2 regions of the Paenibacillus sp. FSL R7-0302 genome follow, and region 1 is predicted to be linked to the other one. Evidence: predicted binding sites of a transcription regulator. Region 1 holds the regulator's gene; the other holds the start of a gene.
What was found. Region 1 encodes Rex, which represses fermentation and respiration genes when NADH is low (regulators of the CRP and FNR family bind a similar motif). Its sites were predicted from a motif close to TTGTGAAATATTTCACAA; they were not measured.
Positions count from the first base shown of each region.

Region 1 (7,472 bases):
AAAACAGCCCATCGCCAGTGAGCCATGCACGTAAATTCCCGACAGATTCTCCCCCAGCTCCTCCTTGAACAGATCCACCGCCTGATACAAATATGCCAATATTTCCAATTTCATCAACCTCCTTGTTACATTCAACATGCAAGTTATTGATAGCAGATTAGGGATTACTTTTAATATATCAATTGATATATCTCAGAAGTGAAGGGGTACCGATTTCCTTCATCCCTCACCGTCAAAATAATAAAATAACCCCACAAAGTGGGGCTTTAGCGTAGGTGATGACTCAGGTACTTTGCGGGGACCTCAAAACATATAAATTTATCTGTTAAAAAAACGGAAGAACAGATAAACTGTTCCCCCGCATGTATTCTTCCGCTGAGCGCTTAGCTTAACGGTTCGGCAGACTGTACCCCTCACCGATGGCGCTGCCATCCTTGAAGCGGTAGAAGCTGTAATAGAATCGCCCGTCTTTTTTGTAAAATAGCTGCCAGGCATATTCCCCGTTGTATACACCGGGCAGCAGCCGTTCAATCGTAATGTCCGGCAGCTGAGCGGCTATGATTCCGCGCATTTTCTCTTCTGAGGTGCCATTGCTCAGTTCCTCAGCATACAGGTCGTTGTCGCCTCCGGCAGGCTTGCCCTCCAAGGTGAAACGGACCCACACCATCAGATCGGTCCCTGCTTCATTCTTGCCGGTCAGCACCCAGTAGATCTCATTCTCATTCCAGACAGATTTCTGGGCCTTGGTAACCTCTGTTAGTCCGGCACGCGCCCGGGCCAGCTCCTTGGCCTCACTCCGCTCGTTCCACTGGTCCTTCATAATGTAGGCATAGAACTGGCTTAGTCCGAACAGAAGGAGCAGCACCACGGTAATCCCCAGCCAGATCCATCTTCTCCTCTTCTTCTTCACCACGCTGCTTCCTTTCCCGTTCCCCTGAATTACCGTTTAAGCAGGCTCTCGAACGTCTCCTGTGCTTTGCGGCGGATGGCTTCTTCATCAAGTGTCAGGCATTGTCCATGCTTCACAACCTGTCGGCCGTTCACCCATACATGCTCCACATCCTTGGCACTTGCCGAATATACGGCATGGGAGAGCAGATCGGTATGCGGCAGCAGATGCGGCTGGTCAATATCAAGTGCGATGAAGTCGGCCTTCATTCCTGCGGCAAGCCGGCCTACCCCGCTTAGGAAAATAGACTGCGCCCCATACTCCGTAGCCATCAGAAGCGCCTCAGGAGCCGGTACCGCTGTGGGATCACCGCTTACGCCCTTGTGAATCAGAGCCGCCAGCCTCATCTCTTCGAACATATCCAGATTGTTGTTGCTTGCCGCGCCGTCTGTACCCAGGGAGACCTTAATCCCGGCTCTCAGCAGTTCAGGAACACGCGCAACCCCGCTGGCCAGCTTCAGGTTACTGCCGGGGTTATGCGACACGCCAACGTTATGGCGGGCCAGAATCCCGATCTCTTCATCGTTCAGATGAACCCCGTGGGCAATGAGCGAAGGACGGGTGAACATCCCGAGCTTCTCCAGATGTGCGACCGGACGCAGGCCATAGTCGGCCACGTTCTGCTCCACTTCATGGCGCGTCTCGGACATATGGGTGTGCATTGGCAAGTCCAGATCATGGGCAGCCTGCACAAACTTCATGAAAAACTCTGGAGGACAGGTGTACGGGGCGTGCGGTGAGAGCATGGTCGTAATTCTGCCGTCAGCCTTGCCGTGCCAGTTACGGGCAAAAGCAATCGCCTCAGCGAGCTTGGATTGCTGTACCTCTTCCGGGCACAGCCCAATTACGCCGCGCATCAACACCGCACGAATACCGGACTGCTCGGTCACTTCCGCTACCCGGTCCATATGATCATACATATCGAGGAAGGTGGTTGTGCCGCCCTTCAGCATCTCCAGCACGGACAACGAGGTTCCCCAATATACATCATCACCAGTGAATTTCTCTTCCATCGGCCACATCTTCTCCTGCAGCCAAGACTGAAGCACCATATCGTCGCCATATCCGCGCAGCAGTGACATTGCAGTATGACCATGGGTATTGACCAGACCAGGCATGAACAGCAGACGGCTGCCGTCTACGACCTGTGCGCCATCCTCCACTGCCGGCTCAGCTTCACCTATGTAAGTAATCAATTCATTCTCCAGGGTCATGTACCCGCTCAGAACCGGCTTGTCACTGCCCGGAACCAGGAAGTGCCCATTCTTGATTATCGTGATCTTACTGCTCATCTTCAGCCTCATCCTTTCCATCATGCAAATAATAAGCCAAGCTCTGCAGATCTGTGGTGAAATCTGCGGCATGAATCCGGATATTGGCAGGCGTCTTGAGAATAACCGGTGCGAAGTTCAGAATCGCCTCGATACCGGAATCGACAAGAATATCAGCTACGTTCTGGGCTTCGCTGTCGGGCACGGTAATAATCCCGATCCGGATGCCCTGCGAGCGGATTGTACTGCTTAGCTCCTCCATCGGCTGCACAACCAGCGAGTTGATTTGCTGGCCCACCTTCGGCGGGTAGGCATCGAAGATGGCAGTAATCTTCATTGTATCCTTTAAGTAAGCGTTGTAGTTTGACAAGGCATGACCGAGATTACCGGCTCCAACCAGTGCAACATTAATTTGCTGGTCAAGCTTCAGGATATGGCGGATCTTCTCAATCAGATAAGATACATCATAGCCGATGCCTTTTCTGCCAAAATCACCGAAATAAGCCAAATCCTTGCGGATCTGGGCGGGATTCAGATCAAGCTTCTGGCCCAGCTCCTGAGAAGAGACTGTGGAGATTTCACGTTTTTGGAGATCGTTCAGGAAACGCAGGTACACTGGGAGCCTGCGCACGACGGCCTCCGATATTTTATCCGATTTCATGTATTCTCCTCCTTCAAGTTGATGTAACATCACAAATTCGCTTCATGTAATGCCGATTATAGCAACCGTGCCCCGCCGCCTGCCGGAGTGGCAGGGCAGGCGGGAACGGATCTTCAGGTTAATCATGACTTATTAATAATAGCAATAGCAGATGAATTAGGAAACCCCGCCGTCATCCAGCCATTCGGCAATTCTCGGGACCATCTGCTCGGTGAGCATATGCTCCATCTTGGGACCGGGGAGCGAGTACAGGAAGTACTTTCCGTAATGCGATTCGATGACTCTGGTATCGTACACAATTACGATGCCCCGGTCCTGCGCCGTGCGGACCAGCCGCCCGAAGCCCTGCTTGAAGCGGATGACGGCCTGCGGCACGGACAGCTTCATGAACGGATTCTTCTTCTGTGCCTGAAGCAGCTCCGACTTCGCTTCTGCCAGCGGGTGATTCGGCGGCTGGAACGGCAGTCTGACAATCGCCAGGCAGGTCAATGCTTCTCCCGGGATATCCACCCCTTCCCAGAAGCTGCTGGTACCCAGCAAGACCGAAGCCGGGCTATCCTGGAAGCGGCGGATCAGCTTGCTCCGGCTGCCGCCTTCCACGCCTTGTCCCAGCACCGCGATATCCTGTGAGGCAAGTGCCTCCTTCAGCGGTTCATACACCTGGCGCAGCATCTTGTAGGAGGTGAACAGCACCAGCATCCGCCCCCGTGTTGTTACAGCTGTCTCGGCAAGGGAGTGCACGAGGGTGTCCACAAAGCGGGCATCCCCTATACTTCCCTTGACGCTCGGGAAGTCCCGGGGAATGACCAGGAGCGCCTGCTCACGATACTTGAATGGCGATGGAAGCAGTGCAGTCATCAGACGCCGCTGCTCGGCAGCCTCGCCAAGACCCAGGTTATCGATCATGAACTGGAAGGATTTATCCACAGATAAGGTGGCCGAGGTCAGGATAATGCTCTTCTTCTTATCGAAGAACAGCTCCCTGAGCTGGGTGCTGACATCTACGGGAACAGCATACATTTGCAGCGACTTCCCCTTATAATTACCGCTTCCCTCCAGCCAATACACAATATTCTCATCGTTCAGGCTCATGAAGAAGCGGATCTGCTCTCTAATGGATGCCAGATCCTTGAATAACCCGCCGATATCGGTCACAAGGCTGTCTGAGGAGGATTGGCTGTCCGTGTCACGCATCTCACTGAGCATTTTGTCGCCCTTGCGGATGATATCGCTCAGACTGAGGTTCAGTGTATTCTCAAGGGCAGCCAGCTCCTCCCAATCCTTCGGCTTCTTGCCCGGCTGCAGGCGTGCCACCAGTTGGCCTGCTTCACCGGCCCCGGCATCGCTGCGCTCGGGCAGCAGGCTGAAGAGCCGGTCACTAAGCGCATCCCAGGACTCCTTCACCGTCAGCAGATCTGGATAGATCCGGTCGATCACGCCGCTCCATTCGGAAGCCTGCTCACTGCCCGAAGACTGCAGACTCTGGCGGAGGGCAGGCAGCTGCCCGCTCCGGCTATCCTTATAGAGACGGGTGAGGGTATGGGCGAATGTGAAATATTTCATCTGCATGCCAAGATGCTTGCCGGCAATATCCTCCAGATGATGGGCTTCATCAATAACAAGATGGTCGTACGCCGGAAGAAGCTGATGCCCGGCTTTGACATCTGCGAACAGCTTGGAGTGATTGGTGACCACCACATCGGAGATCCCGGCTTCATGCTTGGCCCGGTGGTAATAGCATTTGCGGAACCAGGGACAGGCGCGTCCCAGGCAGGAGTCGGTATCACTGGCTACAGTCTCCCAGAAATCGCCGCCCCGTCCGCTTAAGTTAAGCTCCTCATCATCGCCGGTCGTCGTCTGGGTCAGCCAGACGAGCATTTGCGCAGCGGTGAGCGCTTCTTCCCTTGGACTCGTAAAGTCCTTTTTGTTCATTCTATGTTCGAACTTGCGCAGACACAAATAGTGCCCTCTTCCCTTAAAGATGGAGGCCTTGAACGGGAACGGCACAACGCTGGTTAAGAGCGGGATATCCCGCTCCCGCAGCTGATCCTGAAGGTTAATGGTATGAGTGCTGACCATCACCTTCTGATTACTTTTCACACTATGGTAGATGGCCGGAAGCAGATAACCCAGCGATTTGCCGGTGCCTGTTCCCGCTTCAATCAGCAGATGCTTGTCCTGCTCAAGCGCTGTAATGACCTCATGGATCATCAGCTCCTGGGCTTCCCGGCTCTCATACTGGGGAAGAACAGCCTTCAGCCGCTTGGTTACCTCATCCATATATTCTTCAAAGGTAATATTCTCCAGCGGATTGACGCTTCCTTCCTCCCGTGGCGTAGCCAGCTCTGCCCAGTCCCCCACAGCCAGCGCAAGCTGGCGGTAGAAGCTCAGCTCACCTTCCGGCTGAAAGGTCTCCATCTCCCGCTCCCGCAGCAGACCGTCGAAATACCAGGCCAGATCACTGTCTTCGTCCGCGAACAGCTCATTCAGCCGCTGAATCGTCAAGAGCGGCAGACTCTGCAGCTCTTCCAGACATTTGAGCAGCACAATAGCCGTGGCAAGCGCATCACTGTCCGCCTGATGGGGACGGTCATGCGTAATGCCGAAGTGGCTGCTTACCGCGCCAAGCTGATAGGTGCTCAGCGAGGGAAAGCATATTTTGAGAAAATCGATCGTATCCAGAATCCGCCCCTGAAACGGCAGGTAGCCGCAGCGGTCCAGCGCATTCTGCAAAAAATGAAAATCAAACGCGACATTGTGTCCAACGAGGACGACATCATCCAGCAGCGGCACCAGCTCCATCATCATCTCATCGAGCTCCGGCGCATCCTGTACATCGCTGTCTGTAATTCCGGTCAGGCCCGTAATAAAAGGAGGAATTGGCGCTCCGGGCTTGACATAGGAACCATACACCCGGGAGATCGTCCCGTCTTCTTCTATAATGGCAAGGCCAACCTGAATGATCTCTCCCACAGATTGGGTTCCCGTAGTTTCAAAATCAAGCACGGCAAATTTCATTATAAGTTCTATTCCCTTTCACTTGAGACTCTTTATCAGCATAACAGAAGTTACGAAAAAAGGCGATGCACACCCCGGGAAACGGGGCACATCGCCTAAAGAAACCGAGGATAAATTATAAAAGCGAAACCAGCTGATGGCCAAACTCCAGCTTCCCGCCCCGCCTGCGGCATACCTCCAGATTCACATTCGGCTCCGGCAGATCCGGGTCATGCAGCAGCGACAGGCTGAACAGCTCACTGGCCTCATTGAAGCGTTCCTGGGAAGCCCGGATACAGCCCAGCGCATTATAGATCATCGCCTTCAGCTTTTCCTCACGGATCAGGCCCAGCATGTGATTCAGATGTCCCCAGGCGGTATCGCCTTCTCCCTCCTGCAGATAAGCCATGGCCAGATACAGGCGGGCAGCGAGGCTGTCCGGATACTGTGCCGTAACCTCCCTGAACTGTTCAATGCATTTGCGGTACATCAGCAGCTTGTAATAGCCCTGGCCTCTGACAAAAGCATCCATCCCAAGCTCGGGCGCTTCCTCTTCCGGCAGCTCGTCTGGCGGAGCCTGAAAATCCGCCTGTTCCCGGAACTCGCTCAGCTTCTCGGCGAAGACCAGCCATTCGTCCATTACATTATCACTGATTCGGTGGAGCATATTATACTTGGATAAAAGATCGCTTCGGCGGGCATCCTCCGCAGTAGGATAGTCGGCTTTGATCTCCTGGAGCATCTTGTTCATCTCAGCAAATAAATGTTGAAACACCGGACATCCCACCCTTACTGATAATGAAGTCAGCTTAAGCTTGCCTTACTTCATTATCAGCAAGTACAGGGGTCTTCATCCCTGCCATTGATTACATGGCTCAAAGCTCAGAATTCAGGCAATCGTCGCGTGAATCTCATGATCCGCCAGCTTCACCGGCTTGTTGCCCGCATCAACAAACACTACAGTCGGCTTGTGCGCCGCCAGCTCCTCGGAGGACATGACAGCGTAGGATATAATAATCACTGTATCGCCAGGCTGTACCAGACGCGCCGCCGCCCCGTTCAGACAAATGACGCCGCTGCCGCGCGGACCCGGAATGACATAAGTCTCCAGACGGGAACCGTTATTATTATCCACGATCTGCACCTTCTCGTTCTCCAGCAGGTCTGCAGCTTCCATCAGATCTTCATCAATGGTAATGCTGCCCACATAATTGAGATTGGCTTCAGTGACCGTTGCCCGGTGGATTTTGGATTTCATCATATGTCTAAACAAGAGCGTGTGCCTCCTTAGGAATAAATACATTATTATCAATCAGACGGGTTCTGCCGAACTTCACGGCCAGAGCCATTATAACCTCTCCGCCCGCATCCGTCAGCCTGCTGCCGCCTTCCAGCTCTTCCAGATCAGGGAAGGTTAGAATCTCCGCATAATCAATGACCGCAAGCGGCGATTCAGCAATGACCGAGACCAGCAGGGCCCGTGCTTCATCTACGGTACGAATGCTGCCTTCTTCCATAGCCTGGCGCACCTCGCGCAGGGAACGGGACAACACCAGCGCCTGTCTGCGCTCCTCACTGCTCAGATAGACATTGC
Region 1 covers NZ_JBBOWB010000001.1:1,938,700-1,946,171, reverse strand. Annotated here, with positions in the region: gene MKY96_RS08330 (aminoglycoside adenylyltransferase domain-containing protein) at 1-108, opposite strand, end outside; gene MKY96_RS08325 (cell wall elongation regulator TseB-like domain-containing protein) at 389-910, opposite strand; gene MKY96_RS08320 (amidohydrolase) at 940-2,241, opposite strand; gene MKY96_RS08315 (redox-sensing transcriptional repressor Rex) at 2,231-2,881, opposite strand; gene dinG (ATP-dependent DNA helicase DinG) at 3,038-5,899, opposite strand; gene MKY96_RS08305 (tetratricopeptide repeat protein) at 6,015-6,629, opposite strand; gene panD (aspartate 1-decarboxylase) at 6,768-7,151, opposite strand; gene panC (pantoate--beta-alanine ligase) at 7,144-7,472, opposite strand, start outside.

Region 2 (7,472 bases), 240 kb from region 1:
ACTGAATATATCTGGCACGGTATTAAGTACGACAAGACTGTAGGCGTTATTGAGGATAACGCTTATGACAGCTTCCAGAAGATTGCTGAACCAGTCGGAATCATTATGGGTATCACACCGGTAACCAATCCAACATCCACCACGATGTTTAAGGCTTTGATTTCCGCTAAGACACGTAACCCTATTATATTCGGTTTCCACCCGTCAGCGCAAGAGTGCAGTGCGGCAGCAGCCAAAATTCTGCATGATGCAGGCGTAGCAGCAGGCGCACCTGAGAACTTCATCCAATGGATTGAGCTTCCTACGATGGACAAAACAAACGCACTGATGAACAATCCGGACGTTGCACTGATTCTGGCAACCGGCGGATCGGCAATGGTCAAGGCAGCTTACAGCTGCGGCAAACCAGCACTCGGCGTAGGTCCTGGTAACGTGCCTGCCTTCATTGAGAAGAGTGCTGATATTGATCAGGCTGTAACTGACCTTATCCTGTCGAAGACTTTTGATAATGGTATGATCTGTGCTTCCGAGCAGGCAGTTATCATTGAAGAAGCCATCTTCGATCAAGTGAAAAAGAAAATGATTGCGAACGGCTGTTACTTTGTGAACAAAGAAGAAGCAGCTAAGCTGACCAGCGGCGCAATGAACGTAGAGAAATGTGCAGTTAACCCGGCTATCGTTGGCCAATCCGCTGTGAAGATCGCTGAAATGTGCGGCATTCAGGTTCCTGCCGGAACGAAGATCCTGGTAGCTGAGCTTGAAGGTGTAGGTACTAAATATCCATTGTCCGCTGAGAAGCTGAGCCCGGTTCTGGCTTGCTACAAAGTGAAGAATGCTGACCAGGGTATCGAACGCGCAGCTCAAATCGTTGAATTTGGCGGCATGGGCCACAGCTCGGCTATCCATTCCAACAACGAAGAAGTAATCATGAAGTTCTCCAACCGTCTGCAGACCGGACGTATTCTCGTCAACTCGCCATCCACACACGGCGCAATCGGCGATATTTACAACACTAATATCCCTTCATTGACACTGGGCTGCGGATCTTACGGACGCAACTCGGTATCGCAGAACGTGACTGCCATCAATCTGATCAACGTGAAAAGGGTGAACCGCCGTACCGTGAATATGCAATGGTTTAAAGTACCTGACAAGATTTACTTCGAAAAGGGAGCCACTCAGTATCTGGCCAAAATGCCTGACATTACACGTGTAGCCATTATCACTGACCCTATGATGGTGAAACTGGGATATGTTGAAAGAGTGGAGCACTATCTGCGTCAACGTCAGACTCCTGTAGCCATTGAAGTGTTCTCGGAAGTTGAACCGGATCCATCGACAACTACTGTAGAAAAAGGCGCGGCAATGATGAACAGATTCCAGCCGGACTGCATTATCGCACTCGGCGGCGGTTCCCCAATGGATGCTGCCAAGGGCATGTGGCTGTTCTACGAACATCCGGATGCTGACTTCAACGGTCTGAAGCAGAAGTTCATGGATATCCGCAAGCGGGTATACAAATTCCCTAAGCTCGGCAACAAAGCGAAATTCGTTGCGATTCCTACAACTTCCGGTACAGGTTCCGAAGTAACCTCGTTCGCAGTTATCACAGATAAGACTACGGGTAATAATACTAAATATCCGCTGGCCGACTATGAGCTGACTCCAGACGTAGCTATTATCGATCCTGAGTTTGTATACAGCTTGCCAAGAACTGCAGTTGCCGATACAGGGATGGACGTATTGACACATGCAATCGAAGCTTATGTATCCGTAATGGCCAGTGACTATACCGATGGTCTGGCAATCAAAGCCATTCAGCTGGTATTCCAGTGGCTGGAGAAATCCGCACTGCAAGGCGACAAGCTGGCCCGTGAGAAAATGCACAACGCTTCGACACTTGCCGGTATGGCCTTTGCTAATGCATTCCTGGGAATTAACCATAGCTTGGCGCACAAATGGGGCGGACAGTATCACACCGCACATGGCCGCACTAATGCGATCCTGATGCCGCATGTTATTCGCTACAATGCCAAGAAGCCTACGAAGTTCGCTTCGTTCCCTAAATATTCGCACTTTGTAGCAGACGAACGGTATGCTGAAATCGCCCGTATTCTGGGATTGCCAGCACGCACTACCGAAGAAGGCGTAACGAGCCTGATCAATGCGATCCGCGACATGAACAAAAAACTCGGCATCGAAGAATCCTTCTCGGCGCTTGGTTTCGATCCTAAGGACTTCGAATCCCGTGTAGACTATCTGGCTGACCGTGCATTTGAAGACCAATGTACAACTGCCAACCCTAAAATGCCGCTGGTATCCGAGCTTGCTGATGTATACCGCAACGCATTCTACGGCAAATTCGATAACTAATTAACGGTTGCCTGGCAAAGAATAAGGTTAAAGGTTAATATGGGACTGGATGGAAGTGACAAATATCACCGAAAGAGTGATATTTGTCACAGTCCTTTTTCAGAAAATAAACTAAAATGTTTATATAGACAACGATCCCTGATATAAAGATGTGATTGTGAATTTTATAACAACTGTCAGCTACGGGATCACGAGACACGGGATTAACCTTCAAGCCCGCGATCTCTACAAATATACTAAATATAAATGGAGGGATTTAGCATGTCGGTGATTGAAAAAGAAGTACAAGAGGTTAAGTCTGGCTGGAGAAATTTCACAAAGGGTACATGGTCCAAGAAAGTTGACGTTAATAACTTTATTGCCAAGAACATCAAGCCTTATGAAGGAACTGAAGATTTCCTTGTAGGTCCTACCAGCAACACAACTGAACTGTGGAAGATTATCTCCCAGCTGAGTAAGGAAGAAAGAGAAAGAGGCGGCGTATGGGACGTTTCCCTCGATACTGTCTCCACTATCACTTCCCATGCTCCTGGTTACATTGACAAGGACAAGGAACAGATTGTCGGCGTTCAGACTGATGCGCCTTTCAGACGTTCCATCCAACCGTTCGGCGGTATCAAGATGATGATCGATGCTACTAAGGCTTACGGCTTCGAGCTTCCGCAGAATATCGTTGACATGTTCACGAACATCCGCAAAACGCATAACCAGGGCGTATTTGATGCATATACACCAGATATGAGAGCTGTGCGTAAATCCGGCGTAATCACAGGCCTTCCTGATGCTTATGGCCGCGGACGTATCATCGGCGACTATCGCCGTATTGCTCTGTATGGTATTGATTTCCTGATTAAAGACAAGAAGCAGCAACTGGCTGAGCTTGAAGTAGACTCCATGACAGAAGATGTTATCCGTCTGCGTGAAGAGCTGTCCGAGCAAATGCGTGCTCTGGGCGAACTGAAACAAATGGCCGCAGCTCATGGCATGGATATTTCCAAGCCGGCAATGAACTTCAAAGAAGCTACACAATGGGTATACTTCGGATATCTGGCAGCTGTTAAAGAACAGAATGGTGCGGCAATGTCTCTGGGACGCGTATCTTCCTTCCTTGATATCTATGTTCAACGTGACGTTGAAGAAGGTACTCTGACTGAAGAGCAAGCTCAAGAAATCGTTGACCATTTCGTAATGAAGCTGCGTATCGTGAAGTTCCTGCGTACGCCTGACTATAACGACCTGTTCTCCGGTGACCCTACTTGGGTAACAGAATCCATCGGTGGTATGGCTGAAGACGGCACAACCCGCGTAACCAAGAACAGCTTCCGCTTCCTGCATACCCTGTACAATCTGGGACCGGCTCCAGAACCGAACCTGACTGTACTGTGGTCCGAGAAGCTGCCTGAAGGCTTCAAGAAATATTGTGCCAAGGTATCTATTGAGACCAGCGCTATCCAATATGAGAACGATGATGTAATGCGTCCATACTGGGGTGAAGATTATGCAATTGCCTGCTGCGTATCCCCAATGCGTATCGGTAAGCAAATGCAGTTCTTCGGTGCCCGTGCCAACCTGGCTAAGGCTCTGCTGTATGCGATCAATGGCGGTAAAGATGAGAAATCCGGTGCTCAGGTAGGTCCTGAATATCCTGCGATCACTTCTGAATACCTGGATTACGATGAAGTAATGAAACGCTTCAAACCAATGATGGAATGGCTGGCTAAGACTTATGTCAATACGCTGAACATCATTCACTATATGCATGACAAATATTCCTACGAACGTATCGAAATGGCGCTACATGACCGCGACATTCTGCGTACAATGGCTTGCGGTATTGCCGGACTGTCCGTTGCTGCTGACTCCCTGAGCGCAATCAAATACGCTAAGGTTAAGCCAATCCGCAACGAAGAAGGCATTGCTATCGACTTTGAAACTGAGGGTGAATTCCCTTGCTACGGTAACAACGACGACGCTGTTGACGGCATTGCTGTTGAACTGGTTGAAACCTTCATGTCGATGATCCGCAAAAACAAAACGTATCGTGATGCTGTGCCGACTCAATCGGTACTGACTATCACTTCAAACGTTGTATATGGTAAAAAGACTGGTACTACTCCTGACGGACGTAAAAAAGGCGAACCATTCGCTCCAGGTGCTAACCCAATGCACGGACGCGACAAGAAGGGCGCCCTGGCATCCCTGAACTCTGTTGCCAAACTTCCTTACTCCGATGCACAGGATGGTATCTCGAATACCTTCTCCATCGTTCCTAAGGCGCTGGGTAAAGACGAAGATTCCCGTAAGTCCAACCTGGTCTTCATGATGGACGGATATTTCCACAATAACGCTCAGCACTTGAACGTTAACGTATTTAACCGTGAACAGCTGCTCGACGCTATGGATCACCCTGAGAACTATCCACAGTTGACCATTCGTGTATCCGGCTATGCTGTTAACTTCATCAAGCTGACCCGTGAACAACAGATGGATGTTATCAACCGTACATTCCACGATTCCATGTAAGAAGCATTCTTGTTCTACAAGAACTGAAATCAATCAAAGAGCTGCCGCCCTTGCAAGAGGGCGGTACACTCTTGTCTGAAAGTGGTTAAAATTTTAAGTTTTTTTTCGAAAGGATGACATCTCATGCTTAAAGGACATATCCACTCTTTGGAGACGTTTGGAACGGTGGATGGCCCGGGTATCCGCTTCGTGCTTTTTATGCAGGGCTGCCTGCTCAAGTGTCAGTATTGCCACAACCCGGATACATGGGAATTGAATGAAGGCAAGGAAATGACCGTCGAGCAAGTGCTGGCGGAAATTGAGCCTTACCTGAATTATTATAAAACGTCCGGTGGCGGTCTGACCGTATCCGGCGGTGAACCAACCCTCCAGGCGCATTTCGTGAAGCAGCTGTTCACCGAGGTGAAGAAACGCTGGAATCTGCATACCACGCTTGATACCAACGGCTATAATGATGGATCGAAAATCAGCGATCTGCTGGATGTTACTGACTTGGTGCTCTTGGATCTGAAGCATATTGATGATGAAGCGCATATCAAGCTGACCGGCAAATCCAATGACCGTACCTTGAAGCTGGCCCGCTGGTTATCTGATAATAACCGTAAAATGTGGATTCGCCATGTCTATGTTCCCGGCATTCACAACAAGGAAGAGGATTTACAGAATCTCGGACGGTTCATTGGCACCTTAAATGGTGTGGAGAAGTTCGAAATCTTGCCTTATCACGTAATGGGGATCTACAAATGGAAAGAACTCGGCCGTCCCTATGAGCTTGAAGGGGTGGAGTCCCCTTCGGATGAAGAAGTGCAGCGTGCGTACCGGCTGATCGAAGAGGGCCGTAAAGAGTCTGCATTGGTCTAATTGCATATAATAATTTCGAAAGCGGAGCTTCTATTTTGAGGAGTTTCGCTTTTTTGTATGTCAGGAAATCTGACTGAATCCGCTTCCAGTAGAGGATTTTATCCCTATTGAAGATGAATCTTAACCTTACGGTAACAAATCTGGTTTTCTATAATAAGAGTTGTAAGGGAAATCATTAAATAGGGAGGGTCACCCGTAATGAGAAAAAGTCTAACACTGCTGTTGTCCCTGATGTTCGTCAGCTCGGCGCTGCTGGCTGGCTGTGGAGGTAACAAGAATAATGCGTCTCCGACGACAGAGCCTGCTGCGACGGAAGAGGCTGCTGCTACCAATGCTGCCGCAACGGAAGAACCGGCTAATGCTGAGCCTTTTGAAATGACGATCCGTCATACCCAGGTTGGAGCGGACAAACAGAAACGACTGGCTATTCTGGAGGATGTGGTGGGCAAGGTGCAGGCGGATGTGCCTGGACTGACCTTCAAGCTTGATGGAGTAGATTCGGATGTGAACCGTAAGGAGAAGCTGCGCGGTGAAATGGCGGCCGGTAACCCTCCGGAGATCTTCGACCTGTTCGGCAGCCCGGACTCCAAGATCTATGCCAAAGAAGGCAAGCTGCTGGACCTGACCCCGATCCTTGATGAATTAGGGATCAAAGACAAGTTCTCCAATCTGGACCCGTTCACCTATGAAGGCAAAATCTACGGCCTGCCGATCGGCGGATCTGGAGAAGGCTTCTTCTATAATAAAGAATACTATACCGGTAAGGGCTGGAAGGCTCCAACGACCTTCGCCGAACTGGAGAAGCAGCTGGCCGATATTAAAGCGGATGGTAAAGTGCCGATGGCCGGTGCCTCCAAAGCAGGGTGGGTACCGCTGATGCTGGCTAACCATCTCTGGTCCCGTTATGCCGGACCGGATGTGACCGCGAAGTTCGCTACCGGTGAAGCGAAGTGGAATGATCCGAATGTTATCAAGGGCTTGGCGAAATATAAGGAATGGGTGGATAAAGGCTACTTCAAGAAGGGAGAGCTGGGCTTCGAATATGCTGAATATACTACCCAGTTCACCAGCGGTGAAGCCATCCTGATGTATGACGGGACCTGGAAGTCTTCCGTGTTCAAAGCCGGCCAATCCGGCGAAGGTCTAATCGGCAAGGTAGGCTTCTTCAATATTCCGGCGGTTGAAGGCGGAGTGGGGGATCAGACGGCGCTGATGCGCGATGTGAACAATGGTTATGGCTTCTCGGCTTCGGCGGGTGAAGATGAGCGGCAGCTTGCAGCAGTGAAATCCTTCATTAAGAATATGTTCAATGAAGAGATGCAGCTGCGCGGTCTGGTAGAGGACGGAGTCCTGCCTGCCATGAAGATTGATCAGGCTGTGCTGAACAAGAACATTACGGATGATCTAATGAGTGAGATTGTTGCCGTATTGAACAGCTCCAAGTCGTCCTTCCCGGCCTTTGACTCGCTGGTTCAGGCGGATGTCACCACTGAAATCAGTAATATCCAGATTCAGAGCCTGATCGGCGGGCAGACGACTCCTGAGAAGATGGGCGAAGCACTCCAGAAGATTCAGGAAGAGGCCAACGCGGCAGTGGAATAAGAAGAAGCGGTAAACTACATGTGCCCTGGTGCTTGCTCCAGGGTGCATTTTTCAAAAGAAAAGCAATATGGAGGTAGCTATGAATAAGGCACTGAGAAATCCTCTGGTGTTCA
Region 2 covers NZ_JBBOWB010000001.1:1,698,121-1,705,592, forward strand. Annotated here, with positions in the region: gene adhE (bifunctional acetaldehyde-CoA/alcohol dehydrogenase) at 1-2,373, shown strand, start outside; gene pflB (formate C-acetyltransferase) at 2,635-4,896, shown strand; gene pflA (pyruvate formate-lyase-activating protein) at 5,020-5,757, shown strand; gene MKY96_RS07100 (ABC transporter substrate-binding protein) at 5,956-7,359, shown strand; gene MKY96_RS07105 (carbohydrate ABC transporter permease) at 7,439-7,472, shown strand, end outside.
Region 2: pflB (formate C-acetyltransferase) is a predicted target of Rex. The motif match lies at 2,529-2,546, and genes of this name have one in related genera.